2 regions of the Paenibacillus sepulcri genome follow, and region 2 is predicted to be linked to the other one. Evidence: riboswitches for the same ligand, from Rfam matches in the RefSeq annotation. Region 2 holds a riboswitch; the other holds the start of a gene.
What was found. A riboswitch is a leader RNA that binds a small molecule or an ion and turns the genes downstream of it on or off. The one in region 2 is predicted to bind cyclic di-AMP.
Positions count from the first base shown of each region.

Region 1: another riboswitch for cyclic di-AMP. It lies ahead of ACFOLF_RS17775 (3D domain-containing protein); the one in region 2 lies ahead of ACFOLF_RS10120 (3D domain-containing protein).

Region 1 covers NZ_JBHRUP010000001.1:4,003,267-4,018,241, forward strand. Annotated here, with positions in the region: gene mfd (transcription-repair coupling factor) at 1-6, opposite strand, end outside; gene ACFOLF_RS17705 (anti-sigma-F factor Fin) at 350-580, opposite strand; gene pth (aminoacyl-tRNA hydrolase) at 635-1,195, opposite strand; gene ACFOLF_RS17715 (hypothetical protein) at 1,368-1,568, shown strand; gene ACFOLF_RS17720 (50S ribosomal protein L25/general stress protein Ctc) at 1,724-2,353, opposite strand; gene glmU (bifunctional UDP-N-acetylglucosamine diphosphorylase/glucosamine-1-phosphate N-acetyltransferase GlmU) at 2,584-3,969, opposite strand; gene spoVG (septation regulator SpoVG) at 4,192-4,479, opposite strand; gene ACFOLF_RS17735 (RidA family protein) at 4,620-5,012, opposite strand; gene purR (pur operon repressor) at 5,073-5,903, opposite strand; gene ispE (4-(cytidine 5'-diphospho)-2-C-methyl-D-erythritol kinase) at 5,987-6,841, opposite strand; partial or broken gene ACFOLF_RS17750 (small, acid-soluble spore protein, alpha/beta type) at 7,189-7,362, opposite strand; gene veg (biofilm formation stimulator Veg) at 7,542-7,814, opposite strand; gene yabG (sporulation peptidase YabG) at 7,965-8,846, opposite strand; gene rsmA (16S rRNA (adenine(1518)-N(6)/adenine(1519)-N(6))-dimethyltransferase RsmA) at 8,920-9,813, opposite strand; gene rnmV (ribonuclease M5) at 9,814-10,386, opposite strand; gene ACFOLF_RS17775 (3D domain-containing protein) at 10,517-11,665, opposite strand; cyclic di-AMP (ydaO/yuaA leader) riboswitch at 11,905-12,107, opposite strand; gene ACFOLF_RS17780 (TatD family hydrolase) at 12,280-13,059, opposite strand; gene ACFOLF_RS17785 (HD domain-containing protein) at 13,079-14,389, opposite strand; gene ACFOLF_RS17790 (AbrB/MazE/SpoVT family DNA-binding domain-containing protein) at 14,664-14,918, shown strand.
Region 2 covers NZ_JBHRUP010000001.1:2,280,464-2,295,438, reverse strand. Annotated here, with positions in the region: gene ACFOLF_RS10135 (CAP domain-containing protein) at 179-979, shown strand; gene ACFOLF_RS10130 (TetR/AcrR family transcriptional regulator) at 1,206-1,829, shown strand; gene ACFOLF_RS10125 (PAS domain S-box protein) at 1,960-3,414, shown strand; cyclic di-AMP (ydaO/yuaA leader) riboswitch at 3,495-3,733, shown strand; gene ACFOLF_RS10120 (3D domain-containing protein) at 3,848-4,519, shown strand; gene ACFOLF_RS10115 (polysaccharide deacetylase family protein) at 4,578-5,507, opposite strand; gene ACFOLF_RS10110 (acetylxylan esterase) at 5,759-6,721, shown strand; gene ACFOLF_RS10105 (SGNH/GDSL hydrolase family protein) at 6,740-7,405, shown strand; gene ACFOLF_RS10100 (AraC family transcriptional regulator) at 7,646-8,542, shown strand; gene ACFOLF_RS10095 (extracellular solute-binding protein) at 8,604-10,175, shown strand; gene ACFOLF_RS10090 (ABC transporter permease) at 10,239-11,186, shown strand; gene ACFOLF_RS10085 (carbohydrate ABC transporter permease) at 11,193-12,062, shown strand; gene ACFOLF_RS10080 (sulfatase family protein) at 12,080-13,585, shown strand; gene ACFOLF_RS10075 (glycosyl hydrolase) at 13,758-14,975, shown strand, end outside.

The DNA.
Region 1 (14,975 bases), 1.7 Mb from region 2:
TTTCAACGTTTACTGCACCTCGTTTCATTCCACCAAAGATAATGACTTGCTGCTCTGCCCCGATGTAAGACCCGGGTTCTATAATATCACCATGACCCCCTGTTTCCTGGGCGAGCGTCAAGCGTTATCCTAGCGGAACGATATAGATAAAATAGGGAATACCAACTGTTACAAATTAAAATTCAGGAAAATAGCACCCATAACGGAAACAGCCTGCCTTCTTTTGCGCAAGAGATGCCAAAAGAAGAACAATCCCTGCCGCTGAACCTGAAATTTTAAAAATCAGTTCACAAAAGGAGCCTCAGCCGTGCGCCAAGGCTCTTCAAATCCTGATCCGAGTAGGAGCCCCCTACTGCAGGGGACTATTCATAAGCACGAGTTCCGGATTATTCTCAATCGCCTCGCGGCAGTAGTCGCAAACGACTTTGACCGTCACATCGCCGTTTGGATTATACGCTATTATATCGCTGCGCTCTTCGGTGGTCAAGAAATGGAACCCGAGCTGCATTTCCGATACGGAGCTGTTGTGTATGGTCCCGATAGCGGACTTGCAGTGACGACAAATGTAATGTACAGCCATATTATGCCTCCTGAAGGTTTGTTATACCCTCAGTATGCCCGGACGGGCCAATATTTAACGGTTGAATTTGGCCATGGTCTGATCAAAAGGATGCTTGAGCGCAAATTCGACCGCATCGCAGGTGTCCTCTATCATGGTAGACACTTTGTCTCCATCGCTTTTAGGGAAATTGGCCAGCACATAGTCTGCAATATTCATACCCGGCTGCGGTCTGGAAATCCCCATCCTTACCCGATTGAATATCTGGGTGCCGGTATGTCCAATAATGGACTTGATCCCGTTATGACCGCCCGCGCTGCCCTGATAACGGAGCCGGATTTTACCGATTTCCGTATCCAGATCATCGTAGACGATAATCGCATCCTCCAGATCGGCTTTAAAATAATCCATGAACCCGCGCACCGTCTCCCCGGACAAATTCATATACGTCATCGGCTTGACCAGCACCACCTTCGTGCCGGACACATTCCCTTCACCGAGCAGCCCTTTGCATTTGCTTTGCGTTACACTGATTCCCCACCGCTTGGCCAGCGCATCGACCGCCATAAATCCGATATTATGCCGCGTCCCCTGATAAGCCGTGCCGGGGTTTCCTAATCCAACAATCCATTTCATGTGCGTGCCTTCAACTCCTAAACGTTTTTACTCAGACATTGTTACATAGGCGAAAAATGTTTGCTGTAAAGTTTTTGTAATGATGCAACGAATCATCCTTGTAAATTGTCATATCTATATAAGCGGCAGACTGCCGAGGCAATGCGAAATTGAACACAAAGGAGCGACTTTGATGTATTTGAACGGTCAGCTGATTTATGATGATTCTCATTTCTTGGATCACTCGGAGCATCAGGTTCCAGTCCAGATCTATTGGGGCAACGAGCATAGTGACATCGGCTTCGTCGAACAGTGCAGTCCGCAGTATATCAAGGTTAATAATGTGTTCTACAACAGAAGGCAGTTTACCTTTGTTTCCCGTCCCGGATATTGAAAAAATTCAGGACAAGTTAAACCGATCGCCAGCCTGTGAGCAGGCAGTAGGGTTATGCTACACAGGAAAGAGGGCTGCAGCGGCGCAGCCCTCTCCACCTTACTATATTTTCTCCCCGATGACAAAGATCTTCTCCCCTTGCCACCGCTATGGTTTTACTCGTTATCGCTGTCCTTCTTCTCCTCGGAAGCTTCGGCACTTTCACCCTCGGCAGCTTCGGAATCATCTTCTGCTTTCTGTGGTGCAAGAATGGCAACCACTACCTGATCGCTATCGACACGTGTAGAAACATCCTTAGGCAGCTTCAGGTCGCTCACCAGCAGATTCTCCCCTACAAGCAGTGCGGAAACATCAAGCTCTATAGCATCCGGAATCGCATTCGGCAGGCAATGAACCTCGATTTCATGCAGCAGCACCTGCAGGATACCGCCTTCCTTCACGCCCTGAGCCTCGCCCGCCAAATCGATGCGGACCTGCGCCTTAATCTCTTCATTCATATTCACCTGATGAAAATCAATATGCATAACGCTGCGAGATAAGGCATCCCGTTGAACCTCGGCCATCATGACCGGCTGCTTGCCGGCACCTGGTACATCCACTTCGAGCAGTGCATTGGGATGATAGCGCAAAATGGCAAGCAGTTCCTTCTCATCGACCGAAATGCTGATGGGGTTCTCCAGCTTTTTGCCGTATACGACTCCGGGAATCTTGCCCGTATGACGCAGCTTCCGCAGTTGTCCCTGTGATCCTGACGCACGTTCCTCTGCCTTGAATGTTATAGCCATAAATTGGAACCTCCTGGGTTTGTACTTATTCGTGCTTTATTCATATTCGTACATAGTATATTCATATTACCCACTCCGCCAAAAAATTAAACAAGCAGTATGCTCCGGCTTTTTGAGAACCGAAGCATACTGCTTGCAATCGAGGGGTGCAGCGGCACCCAATTAACGAATAACCGCCGACATCCACATGCTGCTTTGCCCATTGATAGGACCAAGAGAGCCGTTTCTTGTTATTTGCTGTTTGCCTTCTTCGCTTTTGCCCGCGCACGGAGCTTATCCGCATAACCGGGTTTGTTGACTTGACGCTCGCGGGCAATCGCAAGATCTCCATCAGGCACATCATGTGTAATTGTAGACCCTGCGACAACATAGGCGCCATTGCCGACTTTGACCGGTGCGATCAAATTCACATTGCTTCCTATAAAAGCATTGTCGCCGATCTCCGTGAGCGATTTATTATACCCGTCATAGTTGGCGGTAATCGCTCCGCAGCCGATATTGACGTCTGTGCCTACTTTGGCGTCCCCGATATAGCTAAGATGGGAAACCTTGCTGCCGGCTCCAAGCTCGGCGTTCTTGATTTCAACGAAATCCCCGATCTTGCAGCCGATTCCAAGCTTGGTACCCGGACGCAGGTAAGCGTAGGGACCCACCGAGCATTCATCGGCGATGACAGCTTCCGTCGTTACGGAATGCTTGACTGTGACTCCGTTGCCGACTTCCGTATCCGTGATATCCGCCTGTGGCCCGATGATGCAGTCCTCCCCGATCACCGTGCTGCCCCGCAGAATCGTACCGGGCAAAAGAACGGTGTCGGAGCCGATGATGACGTCCGCTTCTATATAAGTGGCGGCGGGATCGATAATGCTCACACCCGCAAGCTGATGCTTGCGGACAATGCGCGCGCGCATGAGCTGCTCAGCCTCTGCGAGGCCGACACGGTCATTCACGCCGACTCCTTCCGCATAATCCGCCGCACAGTAAGCCTCTACAACCTTGCCGGATTTTCGGATAATCTCCATGACGTCCGTCAAATAGTATTCACCCTGCGCGTTGTTGTTTGTAACCAGCTTCAACGCCTCAAACAGCTTGCGGTTGTCAAAGCAGTACATGCCGGTATTGATCTCGTTAATGGAGGCCTGCTCGGGCGTGCAGTCCTTCTGCTCAACGATCCGCTGGACCGCTCCCGCTTCATTCCTGATAATCCGTCCAAGACCCTGCGGATTGGGCACTACAGCCGTCAGCACAGTAGCAGCCGACTGCGTACGCGTATGCAGCTCCAACAGCGCTGTAATGGTCTCTGCCGTGACCAGAGGCGTGTCCCCATACAGAATCACAGTTGTGCCTTCATCAGCGCCAAGCAGCCCCTCTGTTTGCAGAACCGCATGACCGGTGCCAAGCTGCTGCTCCTGCAGCACGAATTCCGCGCCGTCGCCGACGTAGCTCTGCACCGCTTCCGCCCCGTGTCCCACAACAACAACGGTGCGCTGACAATCCGCTTCCCTCACCGTTTGCAGCACATGGCCGACCATTGGTTTGCCGCATACCGGATGAAGCACTTTATATAATTTCGATTTCATTCGTTTGCCTTGTCCCGCGGCGAGTATGACTGCCATTATTTTTCCCAATGTAAATTCCTCCCGGCTTTATGATGTCTATCTGGATCCTCTATGAACTTTTTTGTTTATTCTTGTTCTTGTAAATTTCTCTAATGAATATAGCGTATTCAAGGCAAAAAGAAAAGAGAGCCCAAAAGGCTCCCTTTTCTTCGCAAATCGGGTTGATAAAAGGGCTTCAGTATCCTGCACCCTGATTTGCACTCTCCCCAATTTCGTCAATTACGCTCCTTCTTCAATCACTTCTTCTTCCTCCGTAGCGGCACGCTCATACTCAGCAAGAACTGCAGCCTGGATCTTCTCACGGGTAGTAGAAGAAATCGGATGAGCGATATCGCGGAATTCTCCATCCGGAGTCCGTTTGCTTGGCATTGCCACAAACATCCCATTGTTGCCGTCGATCACACGAATATCGTGAACGACAAATTCGTTGTCAATGGTGATGGAAGCGATAGCCTTCATGCGACCTTCGGAATTTACACGGCGGAGTCTGACATCGGTAATTTGCACTTGTGTTCACCACCTTTGCCTATCAAAGACTTGGTGTATAATTCCACACTGCAATGCAAAATCCTTCATGTTTTTGGAAAATTAATGCCTTATTTTAAAATAAATATTTCCAATTCCATTGTTTCGATTTAATTCGACTTTTATTCGACTTTTATCGATACAATCAGCTCAATTTCGACAAGTACGTCTTTGGGCAGTCTGGCCACTTCAACCGTGGAGCGGGCAGGTTTGTGATCACCAAAATAAGAGGCGTAAATCGTATTGAGGGCGGCGAACTGGTTCATATCTTTGATAAAAACCGTCGCTTTCGCCACATCGGAAAAGGTCGCTCCCGCTTCCGCAAGGACCGCCTGCAAATTGCGGAATACCTGATGGGTTTGTTCTTCGATTCCGCCTTCCACCAGCTGACCGTGTGCATCCAGTGGAATTTGTCCGGACGTAAACAATAAATTGCCCAGTGTAATGGCTTGCGAATAAGGTCCGATTGCGGCCGGCGCCTTGTCTGTAGATACAATGCGTGGAATATGCTTCATTTTTGAAAGGTACCTCCTAAAGGTGTTTGTGAATTTAATTGGCCTTGCTGCAGCTCTGAGCTATTTGGCATCAAAAAAATTACCCGGAACAATCGTCGTATGCTTGGTCTTCATATCCACCGCGGTAAGCTTGGCAAGCGATACATAATCCTCCAGCAGCCTCTCTTCCGTGCCAAGCTCCCCTGATTCCACGAAGACGCCGACACCGGCGACCTTGGCATTAAACTCATGCAGCAGATCCATCATTCCCTGCACCGTGCCGCCTGCTTTCATGAAATCATCAATAATGAGCACCCGGGACTGCTCCTTGAGCGCCCGGCGGGTAAGAGACATCGTCTGAATCCGTTTGTTGGAGCCCGACACATAGTTAATGCTCACGGCCGAACCCTCCGTTACCTTGTTGTCGCGTCTTACAATCACAACGGGAAGGTTCATGCAGGATGCTGTTGCATAGGCAAGCGGAATGCCCTTCGTTTCTACAGTCATGATTACATCGATATCGGCGGATGCGAATGCGGTTGCAAACATCCGGCCCACATCGGCCAAGAGACCAGGCAAGCCCAGCATGTCTGTCATATATAAGTAACCGCCTGGAAGCACCCTCTCGGGCTGTTCCAGCTGGCGGCAAATATGATTCATAATGGATAATGCTTCTGCCTTGCCCATTTTGGGTGTATATCTGACCCCGCCCGCAGCACCTGCCAGCGTTTGCAGTTCACCGAGTCCTTCTTCCTCGAATACCTCTTTAATAATGGCCAGGTCTTCACTGATGGAGGACTTGGCAGACTGGTAACGATCAGCAAAAGCTGTCAAAGAAATTAACGTATGGGGCCGGGTAAGAAGGTACTGCGTCATTTCAACTAACCTAGCACTTCGTTTTAATTTCTTCACAGCATCGTCCCCCTCGCTAAATCCGAATATTATAATGATAATATATCATTTTTATACGGATTTAATCAAGAAAAACGTCTTTATCATGTCAGCATTCTTACCACGTAAACTTCTTTGCAGAAACCACGCAGACCATTATATATCCGTGATACTTTGGCTTCTTTGCTGACCAGGCCAAAAACTGTCGGACCGCTGCCCGACATCAAGACCCCGTCGGCACCCAACCGGTACATGATTTCCTTGAGCTGGAGCACCTCCGGATAGGCATGAAGCGTAACCGACTCCAGTACATTGCCGAGATTTGCGCATATATCGGAAAAGGAACCCCGCTCAATAGCCGATAACATCGCCGAGGTTGAAGGATGCTGCTTGAGCTCCGACGCCCGCAGCTTTCCGTATACGTCAGCCGTAGACACGTTGATCGGCGGCTTGGCAAGCACGACCCAGCATTGCGGCGGATTGCCGATCGGCTCCAGCTTCTCGCCACGGCCGCGCGCAACTGCCGTTCCTCCCGTCACACAGAACGGTACGTCCGAGCCCAGCTCCGCGCCAAGCGTGCATAGCTCGTCCTCAGAGATTCCGAGCTCCCAGAGCCTGTTCAAGCCCCTGAGCGCAGCCGCAGCGTCACTGCTGCCCCCTGCAAGCCCCGCAGCAACAGGGATCTTCTTGTCCAAATGGATATAAACCCCTCTTGAGACGTCATACCGGTCCTTGATCAATTTAGCCGCCTGGAAGGCAAGGTTCTTCTCGTCCAGCGGTATGTAGCCAGCCTGGCTCGAAATAATAATCGTATCCCTGGGAAGTTCTTCCATCTCCAGACGATCTGCCAGATCCACCATCGTCATAATCATTTCCACTTCATGGAAGCCATCGTCCCGTTTACGCAATACATCGAGCATCAGATTGATTTTAGCCGGCGCTTTTTCATAAATCTTCATTTGTGTCACCCGTTCGTTATATATAGAAAAATAGAATCTTTTTTTATATTCTAACAAAAGGCCATAAGAAAAGCTAAGATGTCCTTTGCGCGGCGTTTATGTCCGCTCAGGCATCTTAGCTTCTGGATAAAATATATCCGGTCATCCAAGGAGTTCATCTCCCGAAATCCAATCGGCTAATGGCGTGGTTGATATGGCTGACGCGACTGCATGGTCTGCACAAAAGCCGGCGAGAAAGAACTGCCTGCGCTTCTTTCCGGTTGTCCCTGCGGCACATAAACGGCGACTGGCGGCGTGGATGCTGTGAAGCGCTGCTGCACGTTTGGCGCGGCTTGAGGAGCGGTGAATTGTTTGGCGGCAGCCTCCTCAGCCAATTGAATTGCCCGTTTCACCATATTCCCGGCATCCTTGGCTTTAATGCCGCCCCAGCCTTCGCGCTGCACCGTATCGTAAAATCCAAGGTCCTTCGCCAGTTCATTCTTCAACTGCTCGCTCATAAAGCTTCGGCGTTTGCGGCTCATCCCAATAGAATCCTCCTTCGACCTGTAAGTTACCGTTAGTATGCTTGAATTTAAATTCTTCATGCACGCGGGCAAACAGGCTGTTTTTGGAGATTCGCTTGGGGTATGACGCTTAATGGACAGAAAAAAGAGTACGGACTTTTGAAGGGTCTCCGTACTCGATCAGGCTTGTTATTCTTTTATTGCATATACGTAATGCGAACTTGGCCATCATCGCTATCTACAGTCACTTCAACCGATTCAGTCAAAATATCTGCGTAGCTGTAGGAGACCCGCTTGAACGCATGCTGCTCCTCGTCAAGTTTGACAATGAATACAGAAGGGTAGATTTCTTCCAACACTCCGGTTCGTTCAATGGTCTTTCGTCGACCACCGTTTGCGCGAAGACGTATTTTGGAGCCGACATGGATTTCCAAACTGCGTTTGATCTCCATCAGTGCATTTTTAGCCATTGTCCACTACCACCTCTTTCCTTGTCCATTATAACTAAAAAGAGGTGGTTTGTCAAAAAATTATAATTATAACAGTGCGGCAAACAAATTGTCAATAATGAAAAGTCTAATTTTGGGCCGGATGCATAATATATTTTGCGAAGTGGAATATTATACGGTTGGCTTGATACCCGTCAATGTTTTGGGCTTGGGAAGTCCGACGCGGTATTTTCCTAACGTTTCAATCCCCCCCACGCCATCGATCCCGCTGATCGTGCCATGAATCACATCGGCAAGATTGACCGTCTCCCTGATGGACGTATAGCTCGCTTTGATGGCAACATAAACAGGATCCAGGGCATGAATAAGGATCCGGCCTGGTGAGCTTGCAAAATTGGCACCGGACTGCAGCAGAGCCTCATAATGGGACTGGCAGGCGCCGGCAACGATAATCAAGCCGTCACGGCTTTTCTCATACTCCCGCGCAATGCGCACTGCATTGCAGAAGTTCTGGGAGTTTTTGTAGCTGTTGATGCTCATCAACTCATGCTGCGGCGTATTTTTAAAAACCCCGTCATGGCCGGTAATTACAATAACATCCGGATTAAGCTGCGGCAGCAGACGCTGTACCAGCTCAGGCATCTGCGACTCATGCACATGCAGGCCATGTGCAGGAACCTTCATCTGCGTATATAGCTGCATGCTTTTCTTCATGTAATTGCCGTCTCCATCAAGATGGAGCACCTTGCCGGGCACTTCAAAGTAGGGCTGGCTTTCGTTTGTCGCCCTCCTCAACTCGCTTGCATTATGAATGACCAGCTTCTCCCGCTGCTCCTTCATGCGCCGCATCGATTCATTTACCTTAACGCGAACCTCTTTGGCCGCACCGGTGGATTCCGGATGGGAAACAACCGTCAAGTCGCGAATCGGAGCGTCTGCAAGCAGCCGGTAGTCCGTACCCTTCAGTATTGCTATTTCTGAGTCTAGAATGGCAACGCGAAAAAGGACGTCCCCGCCATACGATTTGCGGACGACCAGGTCCCCTTGCTTCATGGGCAAATCACCTCTTCGTCTATCCTATGGGCCAGCAACGTCAATGGTGCGTTTTTAAGCCGTCCGAAGATCTCTAGCTTGGCAGTCCGGCTTCCAGCAAAGCGTGGCTAAGGCGGGCAAACTCATCCAGCGACAGCGTCTCGCCGCGGCGTGCAGGAGCAATGCCGCAGCTCTCCAGAAGAGGTCCCAGAAGCTCCCTGTTCTCTTTGCCCACCAAAGCTGTCAGGTTATTATAGATTGTCTTGCGCCGCTGTGCGAAACTGCCCTGGACAGTACGGAAGAAATGGGCTTCATCCCTCACATCAACAGGAGGCTGCTTGCGCACCGTCAGCTTGATAACAGCGGAATCCACATTGGGCTGCGGGATGAATACCGTATGCGGCACGATGCAGACAAGCTCCGGCTCGCAATAATACTGAACCGCCACACTGAGACTGCCGTACTCTTTGCCGCCAGGCTTTGCAGCCATCCGCTCCGCCACTTCCTTCTGAATCATAACCACTATACGCTCAAGCGGCAGCTTTTCCTCAAGCAGCTTCATAAGAATCGGCGTTGTCACATAATAGGGCAGATTTGCCACTACACTGACTCCGCTTAACCCCGCAAAATGCTTCTCAATCAGCTCGCCCAGATTCAGCTTCAGCACATCTCCATGCACAACATGAACATTAGAGCGATCAGCGAGCACATCCCTTAGAATCGGAATAAGCCTGTTGTCGATTTCCACTGCGGCAACGCGCCCGGCCTGCTCGGCAAGCTGCTGGGTCAAGGCTCCGATGCCCGGCCCGATCTCCAGAGCTCCTTTTGTTTCGTCCAGCCCTGCTGCCGATACGATTTTTTCCAATATATTTTGATCAATCAGAAAATTTTGTCCCAGACTTTTTTTGAAGGAAAATCCGTATTTGGCAATGATGTCGCGTGTGCGTCTTGGCGAAGCTACATCCTCATGCACGTTTGGACCACTCATTCAAGACTTGCCCCTTTCGCTGCTCTCTTGCTCCATCGCTGTCAATGCCAGCTCAAATTCCTCGCGCGTAATTCGGAACATGGAGCAACGCTTAAAAAACTGCTTGCCGTTCGCATAGCCGATGCCGAGCAAATTGCCCATCTTTAGACGCCTCTCTGAAGCGTTCGCGTGCACAAGAAGACCTGCCCGCATAAGATCGTCCCAGGTGATCTCGGGCTGGCTTGTCCCTTCGCCGTTGCCCGCTTCCGTACGCACATTGGCGAGCGCTCTTCGAATCGCTTCGGGCGAGGCGTTCTCGACGCCGATATCCCCCTTGTAGCTTGCATCCTCCTGGGGGAGAAAAGCATGCTTGCAGCCGGGCACACGCTGCGCAACAATTTTACGGATGCGCTCCCCTGCATGATCCGGATCTGTAAATAAAATAACTCCGCGGCGCTGCTGTGCGAGCTCCACCCTGCGCAAAACATCCGCTCCGATAGCCGAACCGCCGGTTTCGATCGTTTCCGCTTCAACTGCCCGCTTGATGGCCACGGTATCGTCCTTGCCCTCAACTACGATTATTTCCTTAATCATGCCGTCCATCCATTCCCTTCAGACAAACATACAAAAGAAGAGGCAATCGCCCCTCCTTATAATGGCATATTTATGTTTAAAATACGATATGAATGAGGTAAACCCTTATTAAGGGAGTTAGGTCCCAAGGTTAAATTGCCTCCGGCTTATTCGGCCCGAGCACATAAACCGTGTATCCTCGTTTGAGACCAAACTTCTCAGCATAAGACTCACTTTCAAAATAAACATCGATTTTTTTGCCTTTGACGGCACTGCCCGTATCTTCCGCTCTGCGGAAACCGATACCCTCAATGTAGACCCACCAGCCGATAGGAATAACCTTCGGGTCAACCGCGATAGTTCTGCCCTCTTGAACCGTCGCACCTGATGCCGTTATCCCATATTGCGGATGACTCTTTGACTTGCCCGTTGATGAAACGCCCGCAGCATATGCAGTCAGCGTTACATTCTTCAATATCTGTTTAGGCTTCAGCTTGTCGCCCCGCTTGGTCGTTACTGTAGAAGAGCCCGCCTTCGCTGAGAGCGTAACTACATTCGTTTCCGGCTTCTTGGTACCCACCGCCACCACTTTATCGACCGACTCCGCTTTCGTCAGCTTGGTAACCATAGTCTGGGACACAAGCACCCCGTCCGCATATACGTTCTCAAACTGTTTGACTACTTTGCCTTCATTGCCGTTTTGAATAAGCTTCTGTTTGCCCTGCTCAAGCTTGGGGTCTTCCTTCTTCACGACCGAAAAGGGAACGGTATAAGCCTTCTCCGAAATTTTCTTCTCGATCCGTGTGACCGTGACACTCATGTTGGACTTTACTCTGTCCTCCAGGGCAGGCCAAACTTTATCTTGACTGCGTATCAGTATGTCCGATTGATCGATCACTGCCTTAACCGTTCTTTCTGTCGTGTACAACGTTCTTACCTTGCCGTCTGCCTTCACATGGACCGGTACCGCTTGGTCAATGACGATGCGGTCGCCGTCCTTTATTCCCCCGTTAAGAGGTAAGGACACCTTGTCATACTGCCCTATCGTGATGGCTTGTTCATCCAGTAGGCGTTGAAGGACCCATTGTTTTGTCGAAACAATGGTTTCTTGTCCGTTCACTACTACGGAGACGTGCTTGTCAGCCGTTCCGTACAACAACACCAGAAACATGAAAGTCATAGCGATTGAGATCAGAGCGCTCAGTAATATTAAACGCACGTTCTCATGCTTCCATCGCAATGCGAAAGACATGCTGGATGATCGTTTACCATGGGTATCCTTAAGCTGGAGTGCGCCCACTTCTTCGGTCCTCCTTCATAGCCCCGCCGCCTAGTTACATGATTGCCTTTGACGGTTCTATTGTTTTTGTTGGCGTGATTGCACGCCACTCCTCGTTCCAACCTCGACCTCCATGGTAAACCCTATGTCGTCTTTTTACGCAATATTCAAAATAAAAGAAGCCGACGACGACAGAGGATCTGTTTCGTGGCTTCCCAGATGACGACGGGACATGGATTAAATGCACGAGGTTGATCTCTCTTATAACACTATTACGCTGGCGAGGTTAGCTGTCGGATTCGGGCGAGAGAGTCGCCCTATTCATGGCTGGCATGTCTACCACATGCTTCCATAAAATTCACCCCAAGAAGAATTCAACATTTACTGCCCTTCGTCCGATACGAAGTGTATCAATGTTTGGTTCCCCCGCTCTCCGACTTCGGAGATTAAGCGATATTTTGGAAAAGGAATGCAAGTTTTGAAGCTCTGAGATGAATGATACCGCCTTTTGCTGCTCATTGTAAAGAAGAGATTAATCGCGATTTTAACGAATTTTAAGGAAAATCACGTGAAAAACTGCCAATTTACTGACTCAAAATTAGTTTTTTCACTCGAAATGTCTTGATTGCTGCCTCTTATAGCCCTTTTTCTTTAAAAGCAAAACAATTCTGAGCATTCTCTGTCGTAATTTTCGAGATTTCTTCTACAGATTTCCCTCTAATTTCGGCAACCGTTTCTGCTACAAGACGGACAAAAGCGGACTCGTTTCGTTTCCCCCTATAGGGGTGGGGAGCTAAATAAGGAGCATCGGTCTCGATCAAAATACGGTCAAGCGGCACCTGTGCAAGCACCTCTTTGGGAACACGCGCGTTCTTGAATGTGAGCGGTCCACCGAACGAAATATAGAAATTCATGTCAAGGCATTGTTTCGCCGTCTCCCAGCTGCCTGAGAAGCAGTGCATGACCCCGCCCACATCTTTGGCATTCTCCTCTTTCAGTATATGAAGCACGTCCTCATGCGCCTCCCGGTTATGAATCGAAATGGGCATCTTCTTCTGCCGCGCAAGTTGGATCTGCTCCCGGAAAACACGCTGCTGAACGTCCTTCGGAGACGTATCCCAGTGATAATCCAAGCCTATTTCGCCGATTCCGACAACCTTGGGATGATCGCAAAGCGATGCAATCCAGTCCAGGTCCCCGGGCAGCATATGAATGCTTTCAACAGGGTGCCAGCCTACAATCGCATAGATAAAATCATATTGCTCCGCCAGAGCCATTGTCGTGGGAATGGTCTCCCGGTCGAAGCCGATATTTATAATTCTCGAGATCCCGGCAGCACGGGCCCGTTCGATCACTTCCGCGCGGTCTTCGTCGAATTGTTTCGAATCCAGATGGGTATGCGTGTCGATTAACATAAGCAAGTTGATCTCCCTTCTATAATAAGAGCCCGAATCGTTCGCGGATATGCGGCGACAACAGATGGGCCGATTCAAGTAAAGGCTCTTCGGGGTAATACAGATGATATTTGCCCTGATGAATTCCGGTAATCGAGCGGATGATATCCGACTTTCTGGAGATTTCAGACAAGCGGTCATCCTGCCCCAGAAGCAGAATCGGCGGACGTTCATCCTTGTCCATGAAATCATGCCCCAGACGGTATACATCATACGGCATATCGTAGGGAAAGTCGATTTCCAGATGATAGTCCGGATTCAGACCGATCGATTGGAATTGTTCACGAATTTCCTGCCAAAGCTTTTCATCGGCATTGTCCATGGTTATGTATTTATATAGTTTTCGGTTTAGGAATCGGGTGCATAATTCTGCCAGCAGAGAATCCTCCTCCTTCAACCACTGCGTAAAGGCTGTTTGAGCCATGGCTTCGTCCAGCAGGAGATAGTTCTCCACATCCAGCGTACCTTCCATCAGATGCCGGAGCGGTTCGATCATCCATGAGAAAGCATACCCGCCCCCATAAAGCTCGCGCGCTCTGCGAAATATTTGTCGAAGTATAATTTCCGAGCTCCGGGTGACCGGGTGAAAATAAACCTGCCAATACATTTGGTAGCGGGACATCAGATAATCCTCAACGGCGTGCATTCCACTCTCTTTTACAACAATTCGTCCCTGATACGGCCTTAGAACGCGAAGAATGCGTTCCAGATCGAAGGTTCCGTAATTGACGCCTGTATAGTATGCATCGCGCAGCAGGTAATCCATACGGTCCGCGTCCATCTGGCTGGATATGAGGCTGACCACAATCGGTTGATTGTACGTTTTGCAGATGACAGCCGCCACCCGTTCCGGCAGGGAGGGGTCGCACTCGCGGAGAACCTGGTTAATTTCAGTATTCTCCAGTAATATACGGCATGTCCATTCCTCATGATCAGTATCAAACACCTGCTCAATGGAATGCGAGAAGGGACCATGACCCACATCGTGCAGCAGAGCGGCGCATAACGTCACAAGCCTCTCTTCCCTGGGCCAGTCCGTATAACCACCCCGTTCAAATTGGGAAATGATTTTTCTGGTTATTTCATAAACGCCCAGTGAGTGCGAGAAGCGGCTGTGCTCCGCCCCGTGAAAGGTCAAATAAGATGTACCGAGCTGACGAATTCGCCGCAGACGCTGAAATTCCCTCGTATTAATGAGATTCCATATCGTCTCATCCTGCACATAAATATATTTATGAACCGGATCTTTAAATACTTTCTCCTCGGCTAGCGAATGATGTCTAGGATTCATCTTTTTCCCCTCCGATATTCAATTATTCGACATAATTTCTTTTTAATGTGTCGAATTGTGTCGTAAACGCATTACCAAATAGTCAGTATCGTTGTATGATTTATGTAAGGCTATACACCCTATCCTTATGGATAAAACGGAGAAAAACGGCGTATTTGCAAGCAGAATCAAGGTTGACTATTATGGGAAACGTTGGTATTATAAAAACAAGAATTAATAGAACTTTGTCGAAAAATGACGAAATAAGTATTTTGAGAGGAGCACGGGATAGATTATGATGAAATCAACAGGTATTGTGCGTAAAGTGGATGAGCTCGGACGTGTTGTAATCCCCATTGAACTGCGCCGTACGCTTGGCATCGGTGAAAAAGATGCCCTGGAAATTTATGTGGACGGCGAACGCATTATGCTGAAAAAATACGAGCCCGCTTGTATCTTCTGCGGTAATGCCGAGAATGTCACTTACTTCAAGGGAAAAATTGTATGTAACGCTTGTTTATCCGAAATGCCAACTCCTGTAACAAAATAAGAGACAAAACCGGAATCATGCGTTATAATATAATTAATCAACTTACATTTGTTAATT
Region 2 (14,975 bases):
CGGGAAATGCTTTATTCAGGCGTCCCAAGGGATACGCTTACATCAGGGAGCGAATTATGAGAGACTTTTGCGGCAGATGCCAAATTTTGAGGCATGAATAACGATTTTTCCTATGTTAACATGAGTGGCGTCGGGAGAAACCGGCAAAACCCAAAACCAACGAGGAGGAAATAAATTCATGAAAATAAGACCAATTCGAGTGGGAATAGCAAGTGTTCTTGCAGCAAGTGTAATTGTACTTGGAGGGGGAGCAGGCTTGCAGCAGGTCAGTGCAGCTTCTGCAAATACAGCCCCAACAAAAACGTATAATATAAACATTAACGATACACTTTCGAAACTTGCGCAGCAATATGGTATCGATCTTGGCAAGCTGCTGCAATCCAACCCTTCCCTGGGTAACGGCAACAGTATTTTCCCCGGTATGATCATTAAAATTCCGGTTAATGGCGGATACGGGAATGGTTCAGGTGCTCCTGCTAATGGCGGCAGCGGTACGCCTTCAACTGGCGGCGGCAGCGGAACTCCGGCAACTGGCGGCAGCGGCACGCCTTCAACTGGCGGCAGCGCACCGGCAAACGGCGGCTCAACCACAGATCCGGGAACAGTATCGCAAAGCGAATTTGCTTCCCAGGTTGTAACGCTCGTCAACCAGGAGCGCAGCAAAGCAGGCTTGTCTTCACTGCAATCCGATGCTCTGCTGACTAAAGTGGCGACTGCCAAAGCGAAAGACATGTATGACAACAATTATTTTGATCACAACTCACCAACCTATGGTTCCCCGTTTGATATGATGAAGCAATTTGGCGTATCTTATAACTATGCGGGTGAAAACATTGCCAAAGGCCAACGTACACCTCAGGAAGTTATGACTGCATGGATGAACAGCGCAGGCCATAAAGCCAACATCCTGGGTGCGAATTACAAAAAAATCGGCGTTGCTTATTACAATGGCGAATGGGTGCAAGAATTTACTTCCTAGAATAACCTATGATGGAAAGGCGGCCAATGCTGGCCGCTTTTTTTGTTGCATACAGGATTCAAGCTCCGGATGATGGCTTCCTCGGACTTCTCTTATGAGCGAACCAACAAACCACATAGTTTCGTTTTGAACTCTTCGTTCGGCTTGACGCGAAATTAACCGGCGGTTATTATGTAACCGATGGTTATTTAAAATTCCAAACAACGAAACAAGGGGTGTCAAGGTCATGACGACAAGACGAAAAATGCTGACTGAAGAAATGAAGCAGGCTATCCGTCATTCCGCTGCACGGCTATTTGCAGAGAAAGGCTATCCGTCGGTAACGATGCGCGAGATAGCCAAGGAGGCAGGCTGCTCGCATACCGCGATCTATTTGTATTTCAAGAATAAAGAGGATCTGCTGCAGCAGATCGCTATGCCGCCGCTTGCGGAGATGGAAGGCCGGATGCTGGAGAGGCTGGGAGACGCGGAGGCTGCCCCATTGGACAAGTTGATTGGCGCCTGCCAGGAATATGCTGTGTTTTGCCTGAGCAACGGCAGCTTCTTCAATGTTCTGATCACATCGGGAAGCGGCAGGGTGGATGAGCCGGAGCCCGAGCTCGAAGTGAATCAGATCCGCAACCGTATATTCGGCCATCTGATTCAGGCGCTGGACAATGTGGTGGATGACGAGGGTTCTGCTGCCGACGCTGAAGCGGCGCTCAATCGTGCGCGCATTTTATTTTATTACATGCAGGGATTCGTCCACACCTATAATGGCAGTCTGGAATCCATCGATTCGCTTTTGGAGAGGACGCTCCCCATTTACAATCAAGGAATAAGAACATTGGTGGCAGGTATGAAGGCCTAATATCGATGAAAAAACAAGAGACCGGCATTAAAACGCCTTTGTAAATAAGTCCTTTGACATGGAGGGAAATGATAAAATGTTAGCGAATTGATAAGGATACTTCTTTTGAACCTGTCGGGGGATGAGCTTTATGAAGGATCAACAATCTCAATACGAGTCATTTATTTCCACTCATCTGCATCAATTGGTTGATCAGTCGCGGATAGGCGTCTTTCTTTTTCATGAAGATCAAATTTCGTATGTCAATCCGTGTCTGGCGGAGATGTTCGGATACTCCCGTGAGGAAATTATCGGTATGCAGCCCAAGGAACTGGTCTTCGAGGAAGACCGGGCTTTTTTCAAAGACAAGATCAGCCGCCGGTTGAGAGGGGAAGGCAGGGGCGCCCGCAATTGGCTCAGAGGGCTCAGGAAGGACGGAAGTCTGTTCTACTATGAAGCCAAGGGATTACTGGTCGAGTATGATGGCCGCCCCGCACTGGTTGGTACGCTGACGGATGTCACCAGTACGATAAAAGCGGATGAAATTTTACGTGAGCATGAACTCAGGTATCAGCGCCTGATCAAATATTTGCCTGAACCCATCGTCGTTCATGACGGGGAAACGATTTTATATACGAATAATGCCGGCCTACTCCTCTTTGGCGCCACCAGGGTTGAGGAATTATTTACCGTTACCTATATGGATTTGATTTACGCCGATTACCGGCAAATGACGAGCGAACGCATGAGCTTGCTGCTGGCCTCGGATGAGCCTTTGGACTTTATGAAATCCAAAATCGTCAGCCTTGATGGAAGGATTATCGATGTCGAGGTTTCAGGCATCCGGATTCATAATTTTCAGGGACGCCCCTTTGTTGTGCAAAGCGTGTTTCGTGATTTGACGGAGCGCAAAAGAGAGGAAGAAGCGATTATCCGATCAGAGAAGCTGTCGGTAGCAGGTCAGATGGCGGCGGGAATCGCTCACGAAATCCGAAACCCTTTAACCTCCTTAAAGGGTTTTACGCAGTTTCTAAAAACAAAGGTAAGCGACCATCATGAATATTTCAATATTATGCTTGCGGAGCTGGACCGGATCAATACGATCGTGCAGGAATTTATGGCGCTGGCCAAGCCCCAGGTCAAGCAGTTTAGCCAGCATAATCTGGCCTCCATATTGGAGAATGTGATAACGCTGCTGGAAACCCAGGCGATTATGAACAATGTCGAGATGAAAAAGGATTTTGCCGCGAAGATGCCGACGGTATATTGCGATGAGAATCAGCTCAAGCAGGTATTTATCAATTTGATGAAAAATGCCATAGAGGCGATGCCAAGCGGAGGAGATTTATCCATTACCCTGAAGGAGGGGGACGCGGGTATGCTCATCGTCCGCATTCAAGATCAAGGGGTGGGAATCCCCAAGGATAAGCTTGAGCGTCTAGGCAGCCCCTTCTACTCGACCAAAAGCTCCGGTACCGGGCTTGGACTCATGATTTGCTTGCGCATTATTGAAGCCCACCGCGGCACGCTGAAATTTGAAAGCGAGGAAAGCAGCGGCACAACCGTCACAGTTGAGCTGCCTGCCTTTGAATGGGAGACAGAGTGATAAATGAATGGCGTTCAGCCCGTTATTGTTCGCGGCTGGACCTATTTACCAGTGTATTTGGGGGATAGAATTATGGTATCCTTTAACGCGAGCCGAAACTTATCGTACGGGGGATCTTTATGAGGCAGCAAACAGATGCTTTCAGCAAGCCATAATCTGTTTCCTGCCTCGCGGAATATTATCCGAGCCAGTCGAATTGGCAGGGTGAAAATCCGCTGGGGGTGAATCGCTTTGGAGCGGGCATATCCGCTATGGCGTAGGGTTGAACTCCTCAATCCGAATCCGACAACTAACCTCGCAGGCCGCATGCACAAACAGGCATACTTAACCAATCGGGAGAGAGGCTGCCTTGTTTGAGCGATGACGGAGTTTGGAGACAGTTCTGTATCAGAACCTGCCGATAAACCCGTAAATAAAAAGGAGGACATTTGTTTTGGTAAATGCAAAATGGAAAAAAGGCGCAGCAGCAGCTGTACTTGGATTGGCAATTCTTGCCCATGCAGGGGCGGCAAACGCTGCAGCGGTATACAAGGCAAAAGACAATGATACTTTCTGGACGTTGTCCAAACAATTCGGTGTGCAGCTCGATCAGCTGGTGAAAGCCAATCCAGGCGTGGACCCGTCCAATATTTATGCGGGCTTGTCCATCACAGTGCCGGGATCGGCAGCGAAAAAAACGGCAGCAGCTCCGAAAACCGCGGCGGTCAAGGCGATTAAAATGGAATCCACGGCCAAAGCGCTGCCGAAAAATACCGTGGCAGTCAACGGGCTGGCCTACAACTATACGGATGTTGTACAAGCCAAAGCAAGCGCCTATACAGCTGATGAATCCGAGAACGGCTGGGGCCCGGTTGACTATTACGGCAACCCGCTCAAGCTGGGTACGATCGCAGTTGATCCCAACCGTATTCCGATGGGAAGCAAGGTGTATATCACCGGTTACGATCATGACGGTTTGCCTGTTGGCGGCATGATGGCCGTAGCGACAGATATGGGGAGCGGGATCAAAGGGGATCGCATTGATATCTTCGTACCGCAATCGCAGGAAAAAGCCCAGAAGTTCGGGTTTCAATATGTAAAGGTTTTTGTTCTGGGCAAATCATAATACTTCAATATAATCGATCATGAGCGGCGCCCCCTTGCAGGGGCGCCGCTTGGCGGTTTCAGGGCTTTACGCTTCGTGCAGCCGGTTCTCCAAGCAGCTCAGGGAGCGTAACCATTTGATAGCCTTTGCTGCGGAGCAGCTTGATCAGTTTGGGCAGCGCCTCTAATGTTCCCGATAGATCCTGGCCGATGCCTCCGCCTGCATGCTGAAGAATAATGGAGCCCGGCTGCAGGGTTTTCTTGATGTTAAACAATATCGTACTGCTGTCGATGCCCCGCCAGTCGACGGAGTCGACATCCCAGTTGACGGCAATATAACCGTTTTGCTTCATCCATTCAATTTGCCCGGGCAGTACTTCCCCATAGGGCGGTCTGATTAATCTGGGACTATATCCGGCGAGCGGACGCAATATGGCGTCCGTATTGCGGATCTGCTGCTGGAAGGCAAACAGGGAAATACGCGAGAATACCGCATGATTATAGGAATGGTTGCCGATTACATGTCCTTCCCTGCCAATGCGCCTGACTATGGACGGATAAGATGCGGCGCGCGATCCGACTACAAAAAAAGTCGCCCTGACTTTATGGCGGGCCAATATATCAAGCACCTTGGACGTGTAGCGGGGATCAGGCACATCGTCAAAGGTAAGCGCAACCTTCCTCTCCTTGCGCGGGCCGCCAATAACGAAGGTCCCGGGATAACGCTGCTGCAGATCCACCCAGGATGTCGCGTCACGGCGCGAAATTTTCTTTTTCTTCTGCTGGCCTGTCTCCCTGCTCTGGAAGGAAGGCTCGCTGACGCCGGGTATGCTAAGCGGCAGGCTGCCGGGCTCGTTCTGAAGTTGAATATGTAAGGAAGCCGGGAGCTTATCAAGCGGAGCAGCATGAAGTCTTTGCACCGGATCAAATGAACCGGAGAGTAACATGACCGCGAGGAGGATAAGAACTGTTTTTCGTATAGAGCGAACGCCATGATTATTCCGCTGCATGTAAACCCTCCATATTTTGATGATTTTGATGAATGACAAGCCATTCCTTCTTGCGCTTTATTCATTGTGCCCCTCTGTTTTCCGATCATGCATGCGAAGCAGCGGATAACCGTCGATGACATGAAGCGAAGCTGCCTGCAGCGTTGGCGGCAAGGTCCGTTCCGGGGCAGCTTTCTGCAAAAATAACTTTACAGATGAAGAATAAAACCGCTAACATGGAAAGTAATCACAACAGCAAAGGAGTTATAGAAATGCCTACAATTGATAAGCCGCTTGCTGAATTGCAAGCGTATTCAGGAAGAAATCCCCGGCCTGCCGATTTCGATGATTATTGGGACAGGGCCCTTAATGAAATGCGTCAGACCGAACCGCAGATCGAGCTTGTTCCAAGCTCCTTCCAGACACCTGCTGCGGAATGCTTCGATCTTTATTTTACAGGTGTGCGGGGTGCCCGGATTCATGTTAAATATGCCCGTCCCCGTCAGGCGGACACGCCCCGGCCGGCGGTTTTGCATTTTCACGGTTATTCCGGGAATGTAGGCGATTGGCATGAGCGTCTCGGTTATGTCTCGCTGGGGTTCTCGGTATTTGCCATGGACTGCAGGGGGCAGGGCGGACTTTCACAGGATGTCGGCGGTGTGACCGGCAATACGCATCACGGACATATTATCCGCGGGTTGGATGATCAGCCGGATAACCTGCTGTTCCGGCATATCTTCTTGGACACGGCGCAGCTGGCTTCCATTGTCATGCAGATGCCCTACGTAGACCCGGAGCAGGTATTCGCAACTGGCTGGTCGCAGGGAGGCGGTCTGACCATTGCCTGCGCTTCGCTGGAGCCGCGTATACGCAAGCTGGCGCCGGTCTATCCATTCCTGAGCGATTACAGGCGCGTATGGGAGATGGATCTGGCGAAGGACGCCTATGCCGAGCTTCGCACCTATTTCCGTCATTTCGACCCGCAGCATAAGCGGGAGGATGAAATTTTCACCAAGCTGGGCTATATTGATATTCAGTATTTGGCCGAACGCATTAAAGGCGAGGTACTGATGGGAACAGGTCTGATGGATACGATATGTCCGCCTTCCACTCAATTTGCCGCTTACAACAAGATAACGGCGCCAAAGCGTTTGGAAATTTATCCGGATTTCGGGCATGAAGGGCTGCCTGGACACCATGACAAGATTTTTCAATATTTCTTGGGGAATTACTAGGAGAGGCAGGAATCCTTTATGCTTAAGCTGGAGAAACGGGACAAGCTTGTCATGATCGGTGATTCCATCACGGATTGCGACCGGGCAAGACCGGTAGGGGAAGGGTTGTTCAATGCGATTGGCAGAGGATATGTCGGCGTGGTTGACGCACTGCTGACGGCTGTATATCCGGAGCTGGGCATTCGGGTTGTCAATGTCGGAACAAGCGGAAATACGGTAAGGGACCTGAAGGACCGCTGGCAAACCGATGTCATTGACCTCAAGCCGGATTGGCTGTCGATCATGATCGGAACCAATGATGTCTGGCGGCAGTTCGACGTGCCTGCAATGACGGAGGCCCATGTGTATCTGGAGGAATACGAGCAGACCCTTGAAGAGCTGGTTGCCCGAACAAGACCCGTTCTGAAGGGATTAGCGCTTATGACTCCGTTCTACATCGAACCTAATCCAACCGATGCGATGCGTGAAACGATGGATCGCTACGGTGAAGCAGTGAAGCGGATTGCGGGGAAGTACGATGCGGTTTATGTCGACACCCAGGCGGCATTCAACCGCCTGCTGGAGCATTTGTATCCGGCTACGCTTGCTTGGGACCGGGTCCATCCGTCGCAGACCGGACATGCCGTTCTGGCCAGATCATTCCTGCAGGGGATTGGCTTCGACTATAATCAAGGGCTTGTATGAACCGATTCTACTCAACCTGTCAGTAAAGATAAATTCGAAAGCCGCTTCCGCCTCCATGCGGATTAAAGCGGCTTTTTTGTTTTTCAGGGATATATTGGCAGGAAAAAAGTCCGAATAAGACATGATATTGTCCCGATAGAGCATGAAACCGAACTGTATAATGCGTTATTATAAATAATATAAAAACGAGTGAATTACTTGGTATTAATCCGGGGCATCCAGCAGGAAGGAGCAATCTACATGACCGTCAAGACGTTATCGGGATACCGCAAAAATGCTCAAGGCATCTGGGTACAGCGATCTTCCCATGGACAGCACAACGTGTTTGATGAGCACGCGCATGATTTCATCGAGCTGGTATATGTGGTTCAGGGCGAAGGCTTGCATCTCATTGACCGTTTTCCCTACGAGGTGCGGGCGGGCGATATGTACAGCATTCATCCCGGCGAGCGGCATGCCATTGAGCATCTGAACGGCTCCGGGATCGAGATTATCAATGTTCTGTTTGTTCCGCAGTCCCTGGCGGGCTGCCTTCCTGGTGATGATGAGATGTCCGGGACGCTTGCTTTTATCACGCCATTCATGGATGGCAGCGGCAGGCTGCCCCGAAAAATGACCCTGAGCGCCGAACAGTCATCGGCCATCGTCGGCATTTTGGAGGATATGATTGCCGAGACCAAGGATGAGGATTCAGGCTCACCGCTGCTGATTCGCTTCAAGCTGATGGAATTGCTCGTTCTGTTATCCCGTTTCTATGAAAAACGGGAGACGACAAAGCAGGTCTCCTATGCCTGCGGCGGCCACGAAATTCTGACCCGCCGTGTCCGCGTGTTTCTGGAAGATCATTTTCATCAAAAGCTTACACTTGCTTATCTGGCTCAGGTGTTTAATCTGAGCGAGCGGCATTTGGGCCGCGTGTTCAAACAGGAGACAGGCAGAAGCGTCAATGAGATGCTGCAGCATATCCGGATCGAACGCGCCAAGCAAATGCTGCACGAAACGAACCGGAGCATGGAGGTTGTTGCGGAGTCCGTCGGATTCGCCAATGCCTCCTTCTTCTCCCGCCTCTTCTCGCGAATCGTGGGAGCTACTCCGGGGGAATATCGAAAAATGGCCAAGAACCGGCGAATCTCCTGATCAAGGAGAGGATTCTCCGATCGTCAGGCCAACAGGAAATTAATCGCGAGGAGAAATGAACATGTATAACGAACAAGCCCCGAGGGGCAACCGCAGTCTTCGGCTTTTGCTGGTATCTCTGACGTTAATCGGCTCTCTGCTTCTCTCCGCCTGCTCCAGCAGCGGCAAGACTGGTACTGATGCCGGAAGCGCTGAGGGCGCGAATACGACAGGCGAAGCCCCGCTTGAGCTGACCATTCAGACGATTACGCCAAGCACGCCGCCCGCGGCCGATGATAACGTGATCAAGCGCGCTATTGAAGCAGCAACCCATTCGAAAATGTCGATTACATGGGTATCCAACAACATCTACACCGAGAAGCTGAATGTGACGCTGGCTTCCGGAAATCTGCCGGATCTCTTGATGGTGAATGACCCGTTCTCTACCGCATTCCGTACAGCTGTTGCGCAGGGCGCATTCTGGGATATCACCCCTTATATTAAGGATTACCCCAATCTCTCAAACAGCATTTCCCAGAACGCATGGAATGTAACCAAACAAGCAGACGGAAACAACTACGGGATTCCTCGCCCGCGTCCGGAAGAGGGAGAGAGCTTCTTCATCGTCCGCAAGGATTGGCTGGATCGCTTAGGCCTGCAGGTGCCAACCACGACAGAAGAATTGTATAAGGTGGCCAAAGCTTTCACGGATCAGGACCCGGACGGCAACGGTAAAGCCGATACGGTCGGTATCGCGGCTTATCTGGATGCCAACGATACCAATCTCGGTCCGGTGCTTGGGGCGGTTGAGAACTCCTTTACGGGTGTGAACGGCAGTTGGAAATGGGACGGGCAGCAGCTCGTATACTCCGCTTTTCTGCCGGAGGTGCGCGAGTCCTTGGAGTATCTGGCCAAGGCCTACCGGGAAAAGCTGATTCCGCAGGACCTGTTGTCGCTGAAGCTGACGGACAGCCGGGATCTGTTCAAGTCCAACAAGGCCGGCATCATTGTGGACAAGACAGGTACTCTGCATGTATATGCGGATGATCTGAAGAAGATCGATTCCGGATTTTCATTCGCCGATTTCTACCCGGTGACCTCGATTGACGGTTATACACCAAAAGGTACGGGCTTTAACGGGATTCTGGCCATAGCGAAATCCGTGCCGGAGGATAAGATGAAACGGATTTTGAAGCTGATCGATACGTGGATGAATCCTGAAGTGTTTGAAATTCAGAAGTACGGAATTGAAGGCCGCGATTATAATCTGGTGGATGGTCAAAAGGTTATCGATGTCGATCAGAGAACAAAAGATAATGCGTCGGATTTTAATCAGATCGTCAATATACTGCTCCCTGCTGAAACCGTTGGCTCCACACCCGAGGAGACGGAGGCGCTCAAAATCTTCAAACAGGTGCAGGATGCGCAAACCGGCAGCACTGCCGACCCGACGGTTGGGTTGGGATCGGAGACCGCCAATGAAATTCTGCCGGATTTGAACAAAAAAATCCAGGATTTAAAAGCTAAAATCATCTTGGGCAACGAGCCGATTACAGCTTGGGATGAATTTGTAGCCGCACTGAAGCAGGATGCCGGCGTAACGAAGATGACCGAAGAAATGACTGCAGCCTATAAGAAGCGTACCGGGCAGTAAGACGGCTGATGCCGCTTCACCCTTAAGCTGACGGTCCATAAGGAGGAAAGCGGCATGAAGGCTATGAAAGCTGCCGGTCCTGAATTACCGAATCAGGCAGGAAAATGGGGCAGGCTCGGCAGGAGGCTGTATCGGGACAGATCCCTGTACCTTCTTGCCCTGCCGGGAATTCTTTTTCTGATCTTGTTCAAGTATGTGCCGATGTGGGGCATTGTCATTGCCTTTCAGGACTATTCGCCCTTCGCCGGAATTTTGCATAGTCCTTGGGTGGGTTTGAAGCATTTTGAACGTTTTTTTGCCAATCCGGATTTCTGGATGCTGTTCCGCAATACGATTGCCATTAATCTGCTCAGCCTGTTTCTGTTTTTCCCGCTGCCTATTCTGATTGCGCTGATGCTGAATGAGCTGCGGAGCGTCTTGTTCAAGCGTCTCGTGCAGACGGTAATCTACCTGCCCCACTTCTTGTCCTGGGTCATTATCGCTGGTCTGACGTTCTTCCTGTTCGCCAAAGGCGAAGGACTCGTTAACGATATTCTGGAGGCGCTTGGAAGACCTCGATTGGGCGTGCTTACGAATCCGAATGCCTTCTGGCTGATGGTGACCCTTCAATCCATCTGGAAAGAGGCCGGATGGGGAACCATTCTGTTTCTGGCTGGCATTGCCGGAATCAACCCCAGCCTTTATGAAGCTGTGAAAATGGATGGAGCCGGACGTCTGAGGCAAATGTGGCATATTACGCTGCCAGGCCTTCGCTCCGTAATCGTGGTGTTATTTATATTGAAGCTCGGCGACATGATGGATGTCGGCTTTGAACAGATTTTCCTTATGTATAACGGTGCCGTATCCAATGTGGCAGAGGTATTCGACACTTACGTGTACCGGCTCGGGATCAAGCAAAGCCAATTCAGCTACAGCACGGCTGCAGGGCTGTTCAAATCTCTCGTCGGGCTTGCTTTGGTGCTGATTGGAAATAAAGTGGCCAGGAAGTTCGGCGAGGAAGGGGTGTTTTAACAAGTGATCAGGTCGAGTATGTCGGACCGGCTCTTCCGTCTGATTAACGGGGGGCTGCTGGGATTGATGGCGCTCCTCACCTTTTTCCCGATTTATTATGTAGTTGTTATTTCATTCACCGATTCAACGGAGCTGCTGGCCAAGGACTATATCCTGTTCCCGTCCAAATGGTCATTCGACGCCTATAGTTATCTGTTATCCACCGATGCGTTCCTGCGCTCGCTCGGCAACAGCGCCTTCCTGGCGGTCGTCGGCACCGTATGCTCGCTGGCTGTTACCTCCTCCTTCGCCTATGCCCTTTCCCGGAAAAAGCTGATGGGACGCAGATTGCTGATGCTGCTTACCCTGCTCACCATCCTGTTCAGTCCGGGTATTATTCCGAACTTTATTCTTATTCGCCAATTGGGCCTGCTTGACAGTTTATGGTCCTTGATTCTGCCGGCCATGGCAACCGGATGGAATATATTGCTGATGAAAAACTTTTTCGACAGTCTGCCGCAGGAGCTCGGAGAATCGGCTGCCATTGACGGCTGCGGCGAGACGCGGGCCTGGGTCTCGATCATGCTTCCCTTGTCGCTTCCTGCTCTGGCGGCATTCGGGTTGTTCTATGCAGTGGGCTTCTGGAATCAATTTTTTACCGCCCTGCTGTACTTGAATGACTCCTCCCGCTGGCCGATCCAGGTTCTGCTGCAGAATATGCTGCTGAATGCCTCCAATACGGATTTGGCCGTTCCTGGAGAGTTTGTGGAGGTTCCGCCCTCAGAATCGCTCAAGATGGCTGCCGTTGTTGTGGCGATCGCTCCGATAGTTATGGTTTATCCGTTTTTGCAAAAGCATTTTGCCAAAGGAGCCATGGTTGGCTCTATAAAAGGTTAGGTTTGGAGATGAAGCATATGAAACCCGATATCATTTTTTTGATGACCGACCAGCAGCGCTGGGATTGCATCGGTCTGTATAACCCGGCAATTAAGACACCGAACATCGACAAGCTGGCCGAAAGCGGTATTGTCTATAACCAGGCAGTCTGTCAGGCGCCGATGTGTGTGCCGAGCCGCAGCTCCATGATGCTGGGTTTGTATCCTTCCCAACTGGGCGTGCGGACGAATCATGGAGGTCTCTACGACGAAGACAAGCTTCCTGCCGATCCGCTGCCAGAATTGATGCGCAAGGCGGGATACCAGACGGCAGGATTCGGCAAGACGCATTGGAACCATGGACACCGGAATCCCGTTCCGCCTACGAGAGGCTTTGAAGTGCGCTCGGTCGGACTTTCCCGGGAGAGCGGCCACTATGAGGACGGAGCTGTGATGATGGGAGACCATGATCCGGAAGGGCTGCGGGCTTATGGCGAGGAAACGGCCCTTTACGGCAGCGGGGAAGAAAATGCGCTAGGCTATATGGGCCGAACGAGCGGAATACCGATGGAACAGCACCGCGACGGCTGGGTAGCCGGGCAGTGTCTGAATTTTCTGGACGGCGGCATCGATCCGGATCGTCCCTTGTTCCTTTATCTGTCCTTTCTGAAGCCGCATGCCGGGTTCAATGTGCCGCAGGAATTTGAGGATCTGTACCGGCTTGAGGATATTCCCGATATCCCGCAGCCGCCATGGGAGGACGAGGAGGGAACGCATTTGTCGGCTACGGACGGCGTGAATACAGGCAGCCGTCGAATGTATCTGGAGAGACGCGAGGCCTGGGAAGCGATGAGTCCGCTTGAGCGCAGACGGACTACGCTGCGTTATTATGCAAATTGCAGCTGGCTGGATCACTATTTTGGCCTGGTGATGGAGTCGCTGGAGCGCCAGGGAAGATTGGACAATGCCCTGATCGTATTTCTGTCGGATCACGGCGAGATGCTCGGCGAGCGCAGATACCGCTTCAGCAAGTATTGTCTGTACGACTCCAGCGTCAGGGTGCCGCTCATATTGTCCGGCTCCGTGATACCCGGGGACAAACGCGGTACAGTCGATGAGCGTCAGGCCGAGCTGATTGATCTTGTGCCAACGCTCAGTAAAATAGCGGGATTGCCGCGGAACCCGATTCTGCCGGGACTTGATCTTCTGGGTGAGCGCAAGCGCCGGGGAACGTTCAGCGAGTTTCACGGCAAAGGGGCGGAAGGACTTCATTCGGCTCCCTGCTATATGTGGCGCAAGCGGGATTGGAAGCTGATCATCTACTTATCCGGTACGATTGAGGATGCCATCGAGCGGGTGGATGAGGCGCACGGAGAATTGTATAACCTCCGGACTGACCCCCAGGAATGGTATAATGTTTATACTGAAGCGGAGTACCAGCCGGTTCGGGAACAGCTGAAGACGGAGCTGCTGCTTCATCTGGCAAGCGTCTGGTCGAGGGGACCGTTTTTTTATGACCGCCATGGATACGCCTCTCTGGGGTGAATGCGGGCATAGAAGATGATGAATCAAGCGGTGCAGACGGAAATAGTCCGGGAGAAGCATAATAAGCTTTATACCCCCGCGAATACCAGATGACGTTTCCGCAAGCGCAGCCCGGTTGTTTGACCGATCCTTTAGAAGAAGCTGATTGTTCATACGAAGGAGGCTTGAATTTATGGATTGGAGCCGTTTTAAACATCCGCATGCGGAAGACCGGATTCATCCGTTCTGGTTCTGGAATGGAGAAATGGCGGATGATCAGATCAAGAGGCAGATCGGGGAGATGGCGGACAAAGGCGTAGGGGGATTTTTTATTTGCCCGCGCCAGGGGCTTGAAGTGCCTTATTTGTCTGAACAGTGGTTTCAGAAGGTTCGTCTGGCAGTGGAGTATGCCGCAAGCCTTGGGCTTCAGGCATGGCTGTACGATGAATATCCCTACCCCAGCGGCATTGCGGGCGGCGAGGTGACCCTGCTGCATCCGGAAGCGAAGCATTATACGCTGGAGACCATTACCCGCAGAGCAGAGGGCGGGCGCAGCGTGCGGGAGGAACTGCCCTGGGCGCGGATATTGTCCGCTCAGGCGGTACCGGTTGGTGAAGGAGGCCAATTGAATTGGGATGAGGCCGTCGATATCCGCGGATCAATAGGCAGCAGGCAGACACGACGCATCTTCCAAAAAGCCGGGCTAACGGCATATAACCGCAAGCGCTTCTTTAGTTATGGAACCGCTTACGAGCTGATCTGGGACGCTCCGGACGGAGAATGGGAGCTCATTTTGTTTCTGGAGAAGGAACTGGAGGATTTCAAATATTACGGGACATTTGTTGATCCCGGCAACCGTCAGGCTGTCGAATCCTTCATCCGGCTGACCCATGAGAAATATGCCGACCATGTAGGCGACTTGTTCGGTGACCCCATTAAGGGGTTCTTCGGGGACGAGACGGGGTTTCTGGGCAGCATCCCTTGGTCGCCGCAGCTGCCGGCAGCTTTCAGGGAGCTGCATAACTATGATTTGCGTGATCATTTGCATGCGCTTCTGTATCCGGATTGTCCGGATGGCGCACGGATCCGTTACGATTATTTTCAGACGGTTCATCTGCTGCTGCGCTCCAACTATCATCAGCAGCTTCATGATTGGTGCGGGGAGCATGGGCTTGCTTATGTGGCCGAGGCGCCATCGGTACGGATGACGACACAGCGGTACAGCCACATTACAGGCGGCGACTCGGCCCATGAAAAGCTGGGACGGCCGCTGCACTGGGTGCTGGAGAGGTATGCGGGGGAGATGCGTTATAACCCGAAGATGGTCAGCTCGCTGGCCCGTCAGCTGGGAAGGGAGCGGAATCTGATTGAATGCTTTCATAGCGTAGGCTGGTCCATGACGCTGCAGGAT